Regions from separate parts of the Kineococcus auxinigenes genome, predicted to be linked through region 2. Evidence: riboswitches for the same ligand, from Rfam matches in the RefSeq annotation. Region 2 holds a riboswitch; the other holds the start of a gene.
What was found. Region 2 has a riboswitch for glycine ahead of gcvT (glycine cleavage system aminomethyltransferase GcvT). Riboswitches for the same ligand answer to the same signal wherever they lie in the genome.
Positions count from the first base shown of each region.

Region 1: it holds a riboswitch for glycine, as region 2 does, so the genes downstream of both, gcvP (aminomethyl-transferring glycine dehydrogenase) here and gcvT (glycine cleavage system aminomethyltransferase GcvT) in region 2, are expected to answer to the same signal.

Region 1 is NZ_JBKBCT010000060.1:110-7,464, reverse strand. Features, by position in the region: gene ACRYR9_RS15155 (SPFH domain-containing protein) at 1-494, opposite strand, end outside; gene ACRYR9_RS15150 (NfeD family protein) at 494-988, opposite strand; gene ACRYR9_RS15145 (glucose-6-phosphate dehydrogenase) at 1,084-2,487, shown strand; gene gcvP (aminomethyl-transferring glycine dehydrogenase) at 2,501-5,404, opposite strand; glycine riboswitch at 5,477-5,567, opposite strand; gene ACRYR9_RS15135 (ParA family protein) at 5,694-6,491, shown strand; gene ACRYR9_RS15130 (SMI1/KNR4 family protein) at 6,665-7,355, shown strand, end outside.
Region 2 is NZ_JBKBCT010000014.1:15,201-22,555, forward strand. Features, by position in the region: gene purM (phosphoribosylformylglycinamidine cyclo-ligase) at 1-298, opposite strand, end outside; gene purF (amidophosphoribosyltransferase) at 295-1,800, opposite strand; gene ACRYR9_RS06585 (hypothetical protein) at 1,873-2,220, opposite strand; gene ACRYR9_RS06590 (sterol carrier family protein) at 2,244-2,627, opposite strand; gene ACRYR9_RS06595 (L-serine ammonia-lyase) at 2,665-4,086, opposite strand; gene gcvT (glycine cleavage system aminomethyltransferase GcvT) at 4,092-5,198, opposite strand; glycine riboswitch at 5,243-5,331, opposite strand; glycine riboswitch at 5,342-5,419, opposite strand; gene ACRYR9_RS06605 (tautomerase family protein) at 5,513-5,902, opposite strand; partial or broken gene ACRYR9_RS06610 (sugar phosphate isomerase/epimerase family protein) at 5,972-6,971, opposite strand; gene ACRYR9_RS06615 (sugar phosphate isomerase/epimerase family protein) at 7,060-7,355, opposite strand, start outside.

The sequences.
Region 1 (7,355 bases), on a different contig from region 2:
AGCTCCACGCGGTTCACGCGGATCCCCCAGCGCCCGGTGGCGTCGTCCAGCACCCCGCGCAGCTGGCCGTTGATCTGGTCGCGGCTGGTGAGGGTCTGCTCCAGGTCCAGCGAGCCGACCACGTTGCGCAGCGTGGTGACGGTGAGCTGCTCGATCGCCTGGATGTAGTCGGCGATCTCGTACGTGGCGGCCTTGGGGTCGGTGGGCTGGTAGTAGATGACGGTGTCGATGCTCACGACGAGGTTGTCGGAGGTGATGACGGTCTGCGGGGGGAAGGAGACCACCTGCTCGCGCAGGTCCACGGTCGCGCGGACCTTGTCGATGAACGGCACCAGGAAGTGCAGGCCGGCGTCCAGCGAGCGCGAGTAGCGACCCAGGCGTTCCACGATGACGGCGGAGGCCTGCGGCACGATGCGGATGGTGCGGACGATCACCGCCACCGCGAACAGGACGACCAGGACCAGGACGACCAGGGTCACGACGGTGTCCACCATCAGGGGTTCTCCTCGGGTTGCTGAAGCGCCCCGCCGTCGGCGGGGCCGACCACGGCGGTGGCGCCGTCGATCGCGGTGACGACGACGTCCTCGCCCTCGGCGAACGCCCGGCCCGGCGCCGAGCGGGCCGACCACGTCTCGCCGGCGAGCTTGACCAGGCCGCCGCGGACGGTCACCTCGTGCAGGACCAGCGCGGGGCGGCCCACGAGGGCCGCGGCGTTCGTGGTGCCCGTCGGGGGCATCCGCAGCCGGCGCAGCAGGACGGGGCGGATGGTGCCGATCAGCAGCCCGGCGACGGCGGCGGCCACGAGCACCTGGCCCACGAAGCCCAGGCCCAGCGCGTCGGCCAGGGCACCGGCCAGCGCGCCGCCGGCCAGCATCGCGAAGACCAGGTCGATCGCGGTGATCTCCAGGATGCCCAGGACGAGCGCGGCGGCGATCCACAGCAGCCAGCTGCGCTCGAGCAGCTCCTCCAGGAACCCCACGGCGATCACCCCCGGCCCGATCCTAGGGGTGCCCCGGCGCGCGCGGGGGAGCCCCGGCTGGTGTGCTGGGGCCCGGACGCGACCCGCACGAGAGGAGAGCAGCCGTGACCGCTCAGTTCGTCGTCCTCGGCGCGACCGGGGACCTGACCGCCCGCTACCTGCTGCCCGCCCTGGCTCAGATCGCCCCGCTGCACCCCGAGGGGGTGCGCCTGGTGGGCGTCGCGCAGGACGACCTCGACGAGGACGCCTTCCGCGAGCACGTGCGGCGGGCGCTGGCCGAGGGTGCCGGTGACGCGCCGCAGGAGGTGCGCGAGGGCCTGTCCGGCACCGCGGCGTACGTCCACGGGGACGTCACCGACCCGGCGGTGCTGCGCGCCGCCCTGCAGCGCGCCGGGGACGGCGAGCCGGTGGTGGTGTACCTGGCGCTGCCGCACGTGCTGTTCGAGCGGGTCGTCGCCGCGCTCGGGGAGTGCGAGCTGCCCGGGCACGCCCGCGTCGTCGTGGAGAAGCCGTTCGGCGAGGACCTCGAGGGCGCCCGCCGCCTGAACGCGGCGCTGGGGCGGGTGGTGCCGGAGGACCGCACGTTCCGGGTGGACCACTTCCTGGCCAAGCAGACCGTCCTGAACGTGCTGGGCCTGCGGTTCGCCAACCGGATCTTCGAGTCGGTGTGGAACCGCACCCACGTGGAGTCCGTCGACGTCGTCTTCGACGAGACCGTGGACGCGCAGTCCCGCGCCAGCTACTACGACCGCTCCGGCGCGCTGCGGGACATGGTGCAGAACCACCTGCTGCAGCTGCTGGCGTACGTGGCGATGGAACCGCCGCAGTCGATGAGCCCGGCGGACCTCAGCGCCCGCAAGGTCGACGTGCTGCGCGCGGTGCGCACCCTCGACGAGGACGAGGTGACCCGCTCCACCGCCCGCGGGCGGTACACCGCCGGCGTCGTGGACGGCCGGCACGGCCGGCACGAGGTCGCCGCGTACACCGACGCCGAAGGGGTGGACGCCGCGCGCGGCACCGAGACGTACGCCGAGGTCGTGCTGCACGTGGACACCTGGCGCTGGGCGGGCGTGCCGTTCCGGTTGCGCACCGGCAAGGCCCTGGGCGCGGACCGCCGCGAGGTCGTCATCCGCTTCGCCGAGGTGCCGCACGCGGTGTTCGCCGGGCCGAAGCCGCACCGCAACGAGCTGCGCCTGCAGCTGGACCCCGACCGGGTCTCGCTGCGCTTCGACCTCAACGGCGCCGGCGACCCGTTCGAGCTGGAGGGCGTCGAGATGGGCGCCGACCTGGCCCGGCAGGAACCCGGTCCCTACGGGCAGCTGCTGCTGGCCGTGCTGGCCGGGGACACCCGGCTGTCGGCGCACGCCGCGGAGGCCGAGGAGGGCTGGCGCATCGTCGAGCCGGTCCTGGCCGCCTGGCAGCGCGGGGCCGCGCCGCTGCGCGAGTACCCCGCCGGCAGCGACGGCCCCGCCGGCCCGCCCACCCTCGCCGGGACGGACGGGCGCTGAACCGGGCCGCCGCTCAGCCCTCGGCGAGCTCCTCCAGCGGCGGGCAGGAGCACACCAGGTTGCGGTCGCCGGCGGCGCCGTCGACGCGGCGCACCGGCGGCCAGTACTTCGCGCGGGGGTCCAGCCCGTTCGGGTAGACGGCCTCGGCGCGGGTGTACGGGTGGCTCCACTCCCCCACGAGGGACGCGGCGGTGTGCGGAGCGTGCCGCAGCGGGGAGTCGGCCACCGCCCAGCGGCCCTCCTCGATCTCGCGGACCTCGTCGGCGATGGCGAGCATCGCGTCGCAGAACCTGTCGACCTCGGCGAGGTCCTCGCTCTCGGTGGGCTCGACCATGAGGGTTCCCGCGACGGGGAACGACATCGTCGGGGCGTGGAACCCGAAGTCGATGAGCCGCTTGGCGACGTCCTCCACCGTCACCCCGGTGGCCGCCGTCATCGGCCGCAGGTCCAGGACGCACTCGTGGGCCACCAGGCCGCCGGGCCCGCGGTACAGCACCGGGAACGCCTCGGACAGCCGGGCGGCGACGTGGTTGGCGCTGAGCACGGCCTGCACCGTGGCGGCGCGCAGCCCCTCGGCTCCCATGAGCCGCACGTACGCCCAGGAGATCGGCAGGATCCCGGCGGAGCCGAACGGGGCGGAGGACACCATGCCGACGCGCTCGGGATCGGCGTCCGGGGAGGTGGCGGGCAGGAACCGCGCCAGGTGGGCGCGCACCGCGACCGGCCCGACGCCGGGTCCGCCACCGCCGTGCGGGACGCAGAACGTCTTGTGCAGGTTCAGGTGGGAGACGTCCGCGCCGAACCGGCCGGGACGGGCCAGGCCGACGAGCGCGTTGAGGTTCGCGCCGTCGACGTACACCTGCCCGCCGGCGCCGTGCACCAGGGCGCACACCTCGCGGATCGACTCCTCGTACACCCCGTGGGTGGAGGGGTACGTCACCATGATCGCCGCGAGGTCGGCGGCGTGCTCGGCGACCTTGGCGCGCAGGTCGCCCAGGTCGACGTTCCCGTCCTCGTCGCAGGCCACGACGACGACGCGCAGGCCGGCCATGACGGCGCTGGCGGCGTTGGTGCCGTGCGCGGAGCTCGGGATCAGGCAGACGGTGCGGTGCTCCTCGCCGCGCGAGCGGTGGTGGGCGCGGATCGCGAGCAGCCCGGCGAACTCGCCCTGCGATCCGGCGTTGGGCTGCAGGGACACCGCGTCGTAGCCGGTGAGCTCCGCCAGCCAGCGCTCCAGGTCGGCGACGAGCTGCGCGGTGCCGGCGAGCTGGTCGGCGGGCGCGTACGGGTGCAGGTCGGCGAACTCCGGCCAGGACATCGGTTCCAGCTCGGTGGTGGCGTTGAGCTTCATGGTGCACGAGCCCAGCGGGATCATCCCGCGGTCCAGGGCGTAGTCGGCGTCGGAGAGCCGGCGCAGGTAGCGCAGCATCGCCGTCTCCGAGCGGTGCTGCGAGAACACCGGGTGCGTCAGGAACGGCGAGGTCCGCAGCAGCGCGGCGGGCAGGGCGTGGGCCGGGGCCTGCTCGAGGGGCCGCAGCCCGAAACCGGCCAGCGCCGCGGCCACCTGCTGCGGCCCGGTGGTCTCGTCGCAGGTCAGGCCGACGTGGTCGTCGTCGACCAGGCGCAGGTTCACCCCCGCCCGCAGGGCGGCGGCCACCACGTCGCGCGCGCGGCCGGGCACGTGGGCCAGGACGGTGTCGAAGAACTCCCCGTGCACGACCTCCACCCCGCCGGCGCGCAGCGAGGCGGCCAGGTGGGCGGCGGTGCCGGCGACCTGCGCGGCGATCGAGCGCAGCCCCTCGGGGCCGTGGTGCACGGCGTAGCAGCCGGCCACCACCGCCAGCAGGACCTGGGCGGTGCAGATGTTGCTGGTGGCGCGGTCGCGGCGGATGTGCTGCTCGCGCGTCTGCAGGGCCAGGCGGTAGGCGGGTGCCCCGTCGGCGTCCTTCGAGACGCCCACGAGGCGTCCGGGCAGGTTGCGCTCCAGCCCCTTGCGCACGGCCACGTACGCCGCGTGCGGCCCCCCGGCGAACATCGGCACGCCGAAGCGCTGGGAGGAACCCACGGCGACGTCGACGCCGAACTCGCCCGGTGCGCGCAGCAGCGCCAGGGCGAGCAGGTCCGCGGCGGCCACGGCCACCGCACCGCGCTCCTTGGCCGCGCTCACGACGCCCGCCAGGTCGCGCACCCGCCCGCTGGTGCCCGGGTACTGCACGAGCAGCCCGAACAGCGCCCGCTCCCCCAGCACCGCCAGCGGGTCGGCGGCGTCCAGGTCCACGCTCACCAGTTCGATGCCCAGCGGGACCGCACGGGTGCGCAGCACCGCCAGGGTCTGCGGCAGCACGTCGGCGTCGACGGCGAACACCGCACCGGCGGGCGCCCTGGAGACGCGGCGGGCCAGGGTCATCGCCTCGGCGGCGGCGGTGCCCTCGTCGAGCAGGGAGGCGTTCGCCACGTCCAGGCCGGTCAGGTCGGCCACCGCGGTCTGGAAGTTCAGCAGCGCCTCCAGCCGGCCCTGGGAGATCTCCGGCTGGTAGGGCGTGTACGCCGTGTACCAGGCGGGGTCCTCCAGGACGTTGCGCCGCACCACCGCGGGGGTGCGGGTGCCGTGGTAGCCCAGGCCGATCATCGAGGGGACCACGCGGTTGCGCGCCGCCAGCTCGCGCAGGGCCGAGGTGACCGACGCCTCGTCCAGCGCCGGCGGCAGGTCCAGGGCGCCGGGCTGCTCCAGGATGCCGGCGGGCACGGCGCGCGCGACGAGCTCCTGGGGGGAGGGCAGACCGACGGTGGCGAGCATGCGGGCGGCCTGGGCGGCGTCGGGGCCGATGTGCCGGCCGGTGAAGGGCGGCGGCGCGCTCGCGCCGAGGGTGGGAACGGCGGGCGCGGTACCGGTGGGGACGGGTGCGGTGGCGGTCACGGGGGCTCCGGGGGTCGCGGCGGTCGGGACGCCCCCGTCTGTCGGCCCGCGCGGCGGGACCTCCAGAGCGGCCTGTCCCCCGCGGTCCTTCCGCCTGAGAGGTTCCGGGGATGTTGCCCCTTCGGCGCCCCGGCCGGACCGGGGTCTCTCCCGCGCGGGATGCGCAGCCAGCTTCCGGGGTCACTGTAGGCCACCGGTGCTCCCGGTGCGCTGGTGCGCAGGACCGCGCGAGGACCGATCCCGCTGCGGGGCGGGCGGTCCGGGCCGCGCGGACCGGTATCCTCTCGCGATGATCACCGTGACCGTCTGCAGCGCGAAGGGTGGCGTGGGCAAGACGTCGGTGACCCTGGGCCTGGCCTCCGCCGCCCTGCACCGCTCCCTCAGCACCCTCGTCGTCGACCTCGACCCCCAGGCCGACGCGACCTCCGGGCTGGACGTGACCGCGCAGCGCGCGCACGACGTGGCCGCGGTGCTGCGCACCCCCAAGCGCCGCGTGGCGGAGTCCGCGGTGGCCCCCAGCGGGTGGGTGGACGACCACCCCGGGCTGCTCGACGTGGTGAGCGGCTCGGCCGCCTCCGCCGGGCTGGACGCGCCCGACCCCCAGGAGGCCGACCTGGAGGGCCTGCGGCGCGCGCTGCGCAAGCTCGACGACCACCAGCTCGCCCTGCTGGACTGCCCGCCGTCGCTGGGCGGGCTGACCCGCTCGGCCTGGCGCGCCAGCGACGCCGTCGTCGTGGTCTCCGACGCCAGCCGCTTCTCGGTGGCCGCGGTGGGCCGCACGCTGGACGAGATCGCGGCGCTGCGCTCGGGGCCCCGGGTGGCCGGCGTCCTGGTGAACCGGTACTCCCCCCGCTCGGGCGAGCAGCGCTTCCGCCTGGAGGAGCTGCGCTCGCTGTTCGGCGACCTGGTCCTGGAACCGCTGCCCGACCGGGTGGCCGTGCCGCAGTCGCAGGGAGCGGGCAAGCCGCTGCACGCGCTGCGCCCCGTGGCGGCACGGCGAGTGGCCGAGCAGTTCGACCGCCTGCTGGACGTGGTCCTCGACCAGCGGGCCCGGCCCCGGACCCGCCCCTCTGGTCACGGAGGGTGAATTCGGGGACACTCAGCAGGGCAGGGGTTGCCGCAGCAGCGCCGACGTGCGTGCTGCCCCGTCCGCCTCTACCGTGCGATCACGGTGCGCGCCAGCGGTTCCGGCCGCACCGCCCAGTTCCACCCAGTTCCACCCAGCACCACCCCGCTCCGCCGCGGGTCCGAGGAGGTTCCGTGACGCCCAGCTCCCCCGTCAACCGCCACCGCTTGGTGCGCGCAGCCCGGACCGCCCCCGCAGCGGCGACGCCCGCCACGGCGATCCCGCACCCCGCACCACCACCGCTGCCCCCCGTCCCGCAACGCACCACCGCGAGCGAACCGGCGCGCCACCCCGACGGGCAGGGCACCGACGTCACCCGCGTGCTGCAGCTGATCGACGTGCTGCGCGCGCGGTGGGCGCGTGCCGGTGCGGACATCGCCACTCGCCTGCGCCCCGGCGTGGACGAGGCCGCGCTGGACGCGGTCGAGCGTCAGCTGGGGCTGCTCGTGCCGCGCGGCGCGCGCGCGTGGTGGCGCTGCGTCGACGGGGTGGAGCCGGTGCGCACCCGCTACCGGACCAGCTCCCCCACCGTCGGCCCCGGCGGGTGGGTGCCGCTGCGCCTGGAGGACGCGGTGCGCCGGGCGACCGGCCAGGGACCCGGCCCCGGCGCCCCGCCCGGGCTGCTGCCGGTGTTCGCCCGTGACGAGGAACTGCTGGCGGTGCGGCTGGGGTCGTCCAGCGCCCACGTGGAGCAGCTCGTGCTCGCCGAGGACGGCGAGTCCTACCAGCACTCCTGGCGGGTGCCCCTGGAGGTGCTGCTGTCCACGTGGGCCGACGCGCTGCTCGCGGCGGTGCTGTGGCTGCCCGACAGCCACGACTGGGTCG
Region 2 (7,355 bases):
TCGCCCCGCACACCACGACGTCGTCGACGACCATGCCGACGAGGTCGGAGCCGATGGTGTCGTGCTTGTCCATCGCCTGGGCGACGGCGACCTTGGTGCCCACGCCGTCGGTGCTGGTGGCCAGCAGGGGGCGGCGGTAGCCCTTCAGGGCGCTGACGTCGTACAGGCCGGCGAAGCCGCCGAAGCCGCCGACGACGTCGGGGCCGTGGGTGCGGGCGACCGAGGCCTTCATGAGCTCGACGGCGCGGTCACCGGCGACGACGTCGACGCCGGCGGCGGCGTAGGTGGTGCCGGTCAACGGCGGGCTCCCGAGTGGGTGGTGTGGGCGGGGTGCACGGGGGTGATGGGCAGGCGCGGCTTGTCCAGGGCGTGCTCGCCCAGGCGCTGCAGGTCGGGCACGGGCACCGGGTAGGTGCCGGTGAAGCACGCCGTGCAGAGGCGGTCGGCGGGTTGGTCGGTGGCGGCGATCATGCCGTCGGTGGAGATGTAGCCGAGGGAGTCCGCGCCGATGCTGGCGCGCACGTCGTCCACCCCCAGCCCGGTGGCGATGAGCTCGGCGCGGGTGGCGAAGTCGATGCCGTAGAAGCACGGCCACGTCACCGGCGGCGAGGAGATCCGCACGTGGATCTCGGCGGCGCCGGCCTCGCGCAGCATCCGGATCAGCGCCCGCTGGGTGTTGCCGCGCACGATGGAGTCGTCGACGACGATCAGCCGCTTGCCCTGCACGACGTGCTTGAGCGGGTTGAGCTTGAGGCGGATGCCGAGCTGGCGGATGGTCTGGCTGGGCTGGATGAAGGTGCGCCCCACGTAGGCGTTCTTCACCAGGCCCTGCCCGTAGGGGATGCCGGACTCCTCGGCGTAGCCGATGGCCGCGGGCGTGCCCGACTCGGGCGTGGGGATCACCAGGTCGGCCTCGACGGGGTGCTCGCGGGCCAGGGTGCGGCCCATCTCGACGCGGGCCTCCTGCACGACCTTGCCGCTGATGCTGGTGTCCGGCCGGGCGAGGTAGACGTACTCGAACACGCACCCCTTGGGCTTCGCCTCGGCGAAGCGCGTGCTGCGCAGGCCGTCGGCGTCGACGGCGATGAGCTCACCGGGCTCGACCTCGCGCACGACGCTGGCGCCCACGATGTCCAGGGCGGCGGTCTCGGAGGCCACCACCCACCCGCGCTCCAGGCGGCCCAGCACCAGGGGACGGATGCCCTGCGGGTCGCGCGCGGCGTACAGGGTCCGCTCGTCCATGAAGACGAGGCTGAAGGCGCCCTCGACGTGCGGGAGCACCTCGACGGCCGTGGCCTCCAGGGTGTGGTCGGGGTCGCCGGCGAACAGGGCCGTGATGAGCGCGGTGTCGGTGGTGTTGCCGCGCGCGATCTCGCCGCCGGAGCCGGGCCGGGGCCCGCCGGCGCGCTCGGGGTAGCGCTCGGCGATCAGCTCGCGCAGGCGGAAGGCGTTGGTGAGGTTGCCGTTGTGGGCCAGGGCGACGGTGCCGCCGGCCGTGGCGCCCAGGGTGGGCTGGGCGTTCTGCCAGCCGGCGCCGCCGGCGGTGGAGTAGCGGGTGTGCCCGACGGCGATGTGCCCCTGCAGGGACTCCAGGGCCGACTCGTCGAACACCTGCGGCACCAGGCCGGTGTCCTTGAACACGAGGATCTGCTCGCCGTTGCTGACGGCGATGCCGGCGGCCTCCTGCCCCCGGTGCTGCAGGGCGTAGAGGCCGTAGAAGGCGAGCTTGGAGACTTCTTCACCGGGAGCCCAGACCCCGAAGACGCCGCAAGCGTCCTGGGGGCCCTTCTCGCCGGGCATGAGGTCGTGGTTCAGACGTCCGTCACCGCGGGCCACGGCTCGAGTGTGGCACACCGGCGCGGGGCCGGCGGTTCAGCGACGGCCGCGACGACGGCCCCGGCCGCCGGTGCGGTCGGCCAGCACACCCACCAGCCCGCCGAGCAGCCCGCCGGCCAGACCCAGGACGACGAAGAGGTAGCCGAACAGCGCTCGCCGGGAGTACCCGCCGGCGGGGTCGGTGGTCAGCGCCACGACGGCGGCGGCGGCGAGGGCGAGGACCACCCCCGTCAGCACGAAGGCCCGGAACCGGGGGGCGCGGCGCCGCGTCACCTGGACCAGCCGCACCTGCTCGGACCCGTCCCGCGCGCCCTGCCCCTCCCGCTCGTCGGACGGGGTCCGCGTCGGCTGCGCGTCCTGCGGCTGGGGCACCTGCTCGCTCACCCCGGTCACGGTACGCGGCCCGCTCACGCGCCCGGGCCCGTGACCGGCAGCAGCCGCCCGAGGTCGGCGCGCTCACCGCTGGCCCGCACCCGGCCGCTGCCGCGCGCGTCGTCGAAGGCGAGGCGCCCGGTGGCCAGCTCCAGCCACGTCACGGCGTCGGTCTCCACCACCGCGGGCGGGGTGCCGCGGGTGTGCTTCGGGCCGGCGACGACCTGCACGGCCGCGAACGGCGGCACCCGCACCTCCACGCTGCCGCCGGGGTGGCGGGCGGCGAGCTCCTCGAGGGTGAACCGCACGGCGGCGGCCAGGTCGGGACGCGGCGGGGTCGCCCCCGCGTCGAGGGCGTCCAGCGCGGCGCGCAGCGCGGTGCGCCCCTGCGCGGGGTCGGTGCGGCGGCGGGGTGGCACCGGCCCACTGTGGCACCACCCCGCCCCGGCGGGTCCCTCAGCACTCCGGGACGTTGACGCCCACCGCTGCGCCGGGGCCCACGACGGTCAGGGCGAGGCCGCCGCGGGAGGTCTCCTTGTACTCCGAGCGCATGTGCGCCCCCGTGGCGCGCATCGTGGTGATGGCGGTGTCGAGGCTGACGACGTGGGTGCCGTCGCCGCGCAGCGCGGTGCGGGCGGCGTGGACGGCGGTGGTGGCGCCCACCGCGTTGCGCTCGATGCAGGGGATCTGCACCAGCCCGGCGACGGGGTCGCAGGTCAGTCCCAGGTGGTGCTCGATCGCGATCTCGGCGGCGTTCTCGACCTGCTCGGGGGTGCCGCCGAGGACGGTGGTCAGGCCGGCGGCGGCCATGGCGCTGGCGGAACCCACCTCGCCCTGGCAGCCGACCTCGGCGCCGGAGATGGAACCGGTCTCCTTCAGCACGATCCCGACGCCACCGGCGGCGAGCAGGAAGTCCACGGTGCTGGCGTCGTCGGCGCCGGGGGTGAAGCGGCGGTGGAAGTGCAGCACGGCGGGCACGATGCCGGCGGCGCCGTTGGTGGGGGCGGTGACGACGCGGCCACCCGCGGCGTTCTCCTCGTTGACGGCCAGCGCCCACAGGCTCAGCCAGTCCAGCGCCCGCAGCGGGTCGCCGCCCGGCCCCGCGCCCTGCGCCTCGTCCTCGGCGAGGAGCTGGCGGTGCAGGGCGGGCGCGCGGCGGCGCACCCCTAGACCGCCGGGCAGGGTGCCGTCGATCGACAGGCCGCGCTCGACGCAGGCGGCCATCGCGGCGAACACCTCCAGCAGGCCGGTGTCGACCTCCTCGCGGCTGCGGCGGTGCTCCTCGTCGCGCCGCACCAGGTCCGCCACGCCCAGGCCGGTGCGCCGGCACTGCTCCAGCAGTTCGGCGCCGGTGCGGAAGGGGTGCGGCACGTCGTCGCCGCCGGCCAGGACGGGTTCGGCGGTGTCCAGCGGGTCGTCGCGCACGAAACCCCCGCCGACGGAGTACGAGGTGCGCTCGGCGAGCACGCGCCCGCCGTCGCCGAGGGCGGTGAACACCATCCCGTTGGGGTGGGCGGGCAGCGCCTCGCGCAGCAGGCGCACGTCGGTGCCGGGGTCGAAGCGCACCGGGTGCCGGCCCAGCAGCCGCAGTTCCCCGCGCTCGCGCACGGCGTCCAGGAGCACGGGGACCGCGTCGGGGTCGACGGCCTCGGGGCGGTGCCCCAGCAACCCCAGCACGACGGCGCGGTCGGAGCCGTGGCCGCGGCCGGTGGCCCCGAGCGAGCCGTGCAGGTCCACCCGCACCGCGGTGACCCGTTCCAGCAGCCCGTCGTCGGCGAGGCCCTGCGCGAAGCGCAGGGCGGCGCGCATCGGGCCCACGGTGTGGGAGCTGGAGGGGCCGATGCCGATGGAGAACAGGTCGAAGACGCCGGCGGTCACGGGGTTCACCGGGCCCGGCGGTAGAAGGGCAGGTCGACGACCTCGGCGGGTTCGGGGCGCCCGCGCACGTCCACGGCCAGCGCGGTGCCGACCCGCGCGGCGGCCGGTTCGACGTAGGCCATGGCGATCGGGTGCCCGAGGGTGGGTGAGAGCGCGCCGCTGGTGACGGCGCCGACCGGACGCCCCTCGTGCAGCACGGGGTAGCCCTGGCGGCCGGCGCGGCGGCCGGTGCCGCGCAGGCCGACGAGGACGCGCTCGGGGGTGCGCTGCGCGAGGCGCTCCAGCGCGGCCCGGCCGGGGAACCCGGTGGGCTTGTCCAGCTTCACGACGCGGCCGAGCCCTGCGGTGTACGGGTCGACGTCGCGGGACAGCTCGTGCCCGTACAGGGGCATCCCCGCCTCCAGGCGCAGGGTGTCGCGGCAGGCCAGTCCGCACGGCACGGCGTCGTGGGCGCGCCCGGCGGCCAGCAGCGCCTCCCAGACGGAGGCGGCGCGACCGGCCGCGGTGAACACCTCGAACCCGTCCTCGCCGGTGTAGCCGGTGCGGGCGAGCAGCACGTCGACCGCGCCGTCCGCCGTGCGCAGCGATGCGGTGGTGCATCGGTAGTACCCCAGGGCGCCGAGGTCGGCGTCGACGAGCTCGCCGACGATCAGCGCGGCGGTGGGGCCCTGCACGGCCACCAGGGCGGTGCCGGCGGACTCGTCGGTGACGGTGGCGTCGAACCCTGCGGCGCGAGCGGTCAGTTCCGGCGCGACGAGGCCGGCGTTGGAGGCGTTGGCGACGACGAGGAAGTCGTCCTCGCCGAGGCGGTAGGTGACGAGGTCGTCGAGGATGCCGCCGTCCTCGTCGACGAGCAGCCCGTACGCCGCGCGAGCGACGGGCATGGCGGAGGGGCGGCCGACGAGAGCGGCGTCCAGGGCGGCGCCGGCCCGCGGGCCGCGCACGCGCACCTCCCCCATGTGGGACAGGTCGAACACGCCGGCGGTGGCGCGCACGGCGCGGTGCTCGGCCAGGTCGGAGGCGTAGCGCACGGGCATCGACCAGCCGGCGAAGTCGGTGAACGCGGCACCGAGGGCGGCGTGGGCCTCGTGCAGCGGGGAGGTGCGTGGCACGGCGGGACTCCTTCCGGGCGCGGCCGCCGGGCGCGGCTGCGCGGACCCCCTCTGTCGTGGCACCTGAGAGCTTCGCGCCCTGCGGCGCTTTCCCCGTCGGTGAGGGCCGTGCGGACCCTGCTCTCCAGAGCGGCCTGCCCGTGGCGGTCCTGGTACCTGAGAGGTTCCGGGGCGGTTGCTCCTTCGGTGCCCGGCGCTGGTGCGCGTCGGTGCTCTCCCGCCGGGGTGCGTGGCCTGCGGTGTTCGGTTGTGGCGTGCTGCCCCAGCGTCGCACGCGCGGCGGTCCGGCAGCCAGTGGCCGCCGGACCGCCCGCTCAGAGCTCGCCGGTGAGGAACTGCGCGCGCCCGTGGCCGAAGGACCAGTCCGCGTCGGAGTTCTCGACGACCGAGACGACGACGTCGCTGGGCTCGATGCCGCAGCGGTGCTGCAGGTTCTCCACCAGCAGGGCGTAGAAGCGCTCCTTCTGCTCGCGGGTGCGCTGCCTGCTGGTCATCTGCAGGACGACGACGTCGTCGGTGCGCTCGATGCCCAGGCCCGTGTCGTGGACGACCATCTCACCGGGCGCGTGCTGGTGGACGACCTGGTAGCGGTCGCCGTAGGGCACCTCGAAGGCCTCCACGACAGCGTCGTGGGCGGCGTCCAGCAGGACGGTCAGGGCCTCGGGGGTGCGACCGGCGACGAGGTCGAAGCGGAGCAGGGGCACGGGATCCTCCTCAAATATGTCTTTACATTCTGACACATCGAGAGGGTTGTGCGCCGCTGGACGACCTGCTCAGACGCCGGCGGCGCGCGCGGCGGCCTTGAGCACCTCGGCGGCGACCTGCAGGCCCTCGACACGGCCGAGGGAGACGTCCTCGTGCTCGATGTTCACGATCATCTCCGGGTCGACCTCGTGCAGGGCGGTGAGGAAGTCGGCCCAGAAGGCTGTGTCGTGCCCGCGGCCGAGGGCGACGAAGTCCCACGCGGACTCCTTCGGCCACTCGTTGACCCACTCGTCGCCGCCGAGGTTGACCCGCTCCTCGCTCGGGTCGAGGCGCCGGAAGCGGTTGTCCAGGACGCCGTGGATCGCGGCGGCGGGGTTGATGCGCACGTCCTTGGCGGCGGCGTGGAAGACCAGCGGGCCCAGGTCGCGAACGACGGCGACGGGGTCCATCTGCTGCCAGAACAGGTGCGAGGCGTCCAGCTCGACCCCGACGTTGGTGGCGCCGGTGCGCTCGACGAGCTCGCGGATGCCGGCGGGGTTGAAGACGAGGTTCTGCGGGTGCAGCTCCAGGGCGACCTTGACGTCCAGGTCGCGGGCCAGGGCGTCGATCTCGCGCCAGAACGGCGTGGCGACCTGCCACTGGTGCTCGAGCACGTCCAGCGCTGCGGAGTTCCACGCGTTGACGATCCAGTTCGGGCGGGTGGCGCCCGACTCACCGCCGGGCAGCCCGGACATCGTCACCACGCGGTGCTGGCCCAGGCGGTGCGCCAGGCGGATCGAGCGGCGCACGTCCTGGGCGTGGGCGTGGCCGATCACCTCGTTCGGGTGCAGCGGGTTGCCGTTGCAGTTGAGCCCGGCGATGGAGACACCGCTGCCCTCGAAGAGGGCCAGGAAGTCGTCGCGGGCGGCGTCGCTGACCAGCGATGTCGTCGAAGGTGGGCACGTGCACCGCCGGCAGGAAGCCACCGGTGTTCAGCTCGATCCCTTCCAGGCCGAGGTCGGCGATCACCTGGATCGCCTCGGGCAGGGACCTGTCGTGCAGGATCGCGTCGTAGACGCCGAACTTCATCCTCTGCTCCTGTTCTCAACGGTCGGTGCAGACGGCGGGGGCGGGTTCCCGCGGCACCCGCCCCCGTCGTCACGAACTGCTCACCGCCTCACCAGCGGTCGACGTGCTCCTGGATCGCCCCGCGCATCAGCCGGCTGGACTCCTCGCGCTTCTCCTCCCACGCGAAGACGCTGGCGCACAGCGCCCCGTCGAACCCGACCTCGCCGAGCGCGGTGAAGATCCCGTCGAAGTCCACCTCCCCCTCACCGATGTTCAGGTGCTGGTGGATGCGCGCGGTGGAGCCGGGCGGGTTGATGATGTACCGGAGCCCGGAAGAGCCGCGGAAGTCGAACGTGTCCGCCACGTGCACGTGCCGCACGAGGTCCCCGGCGTAGCGGATGATCC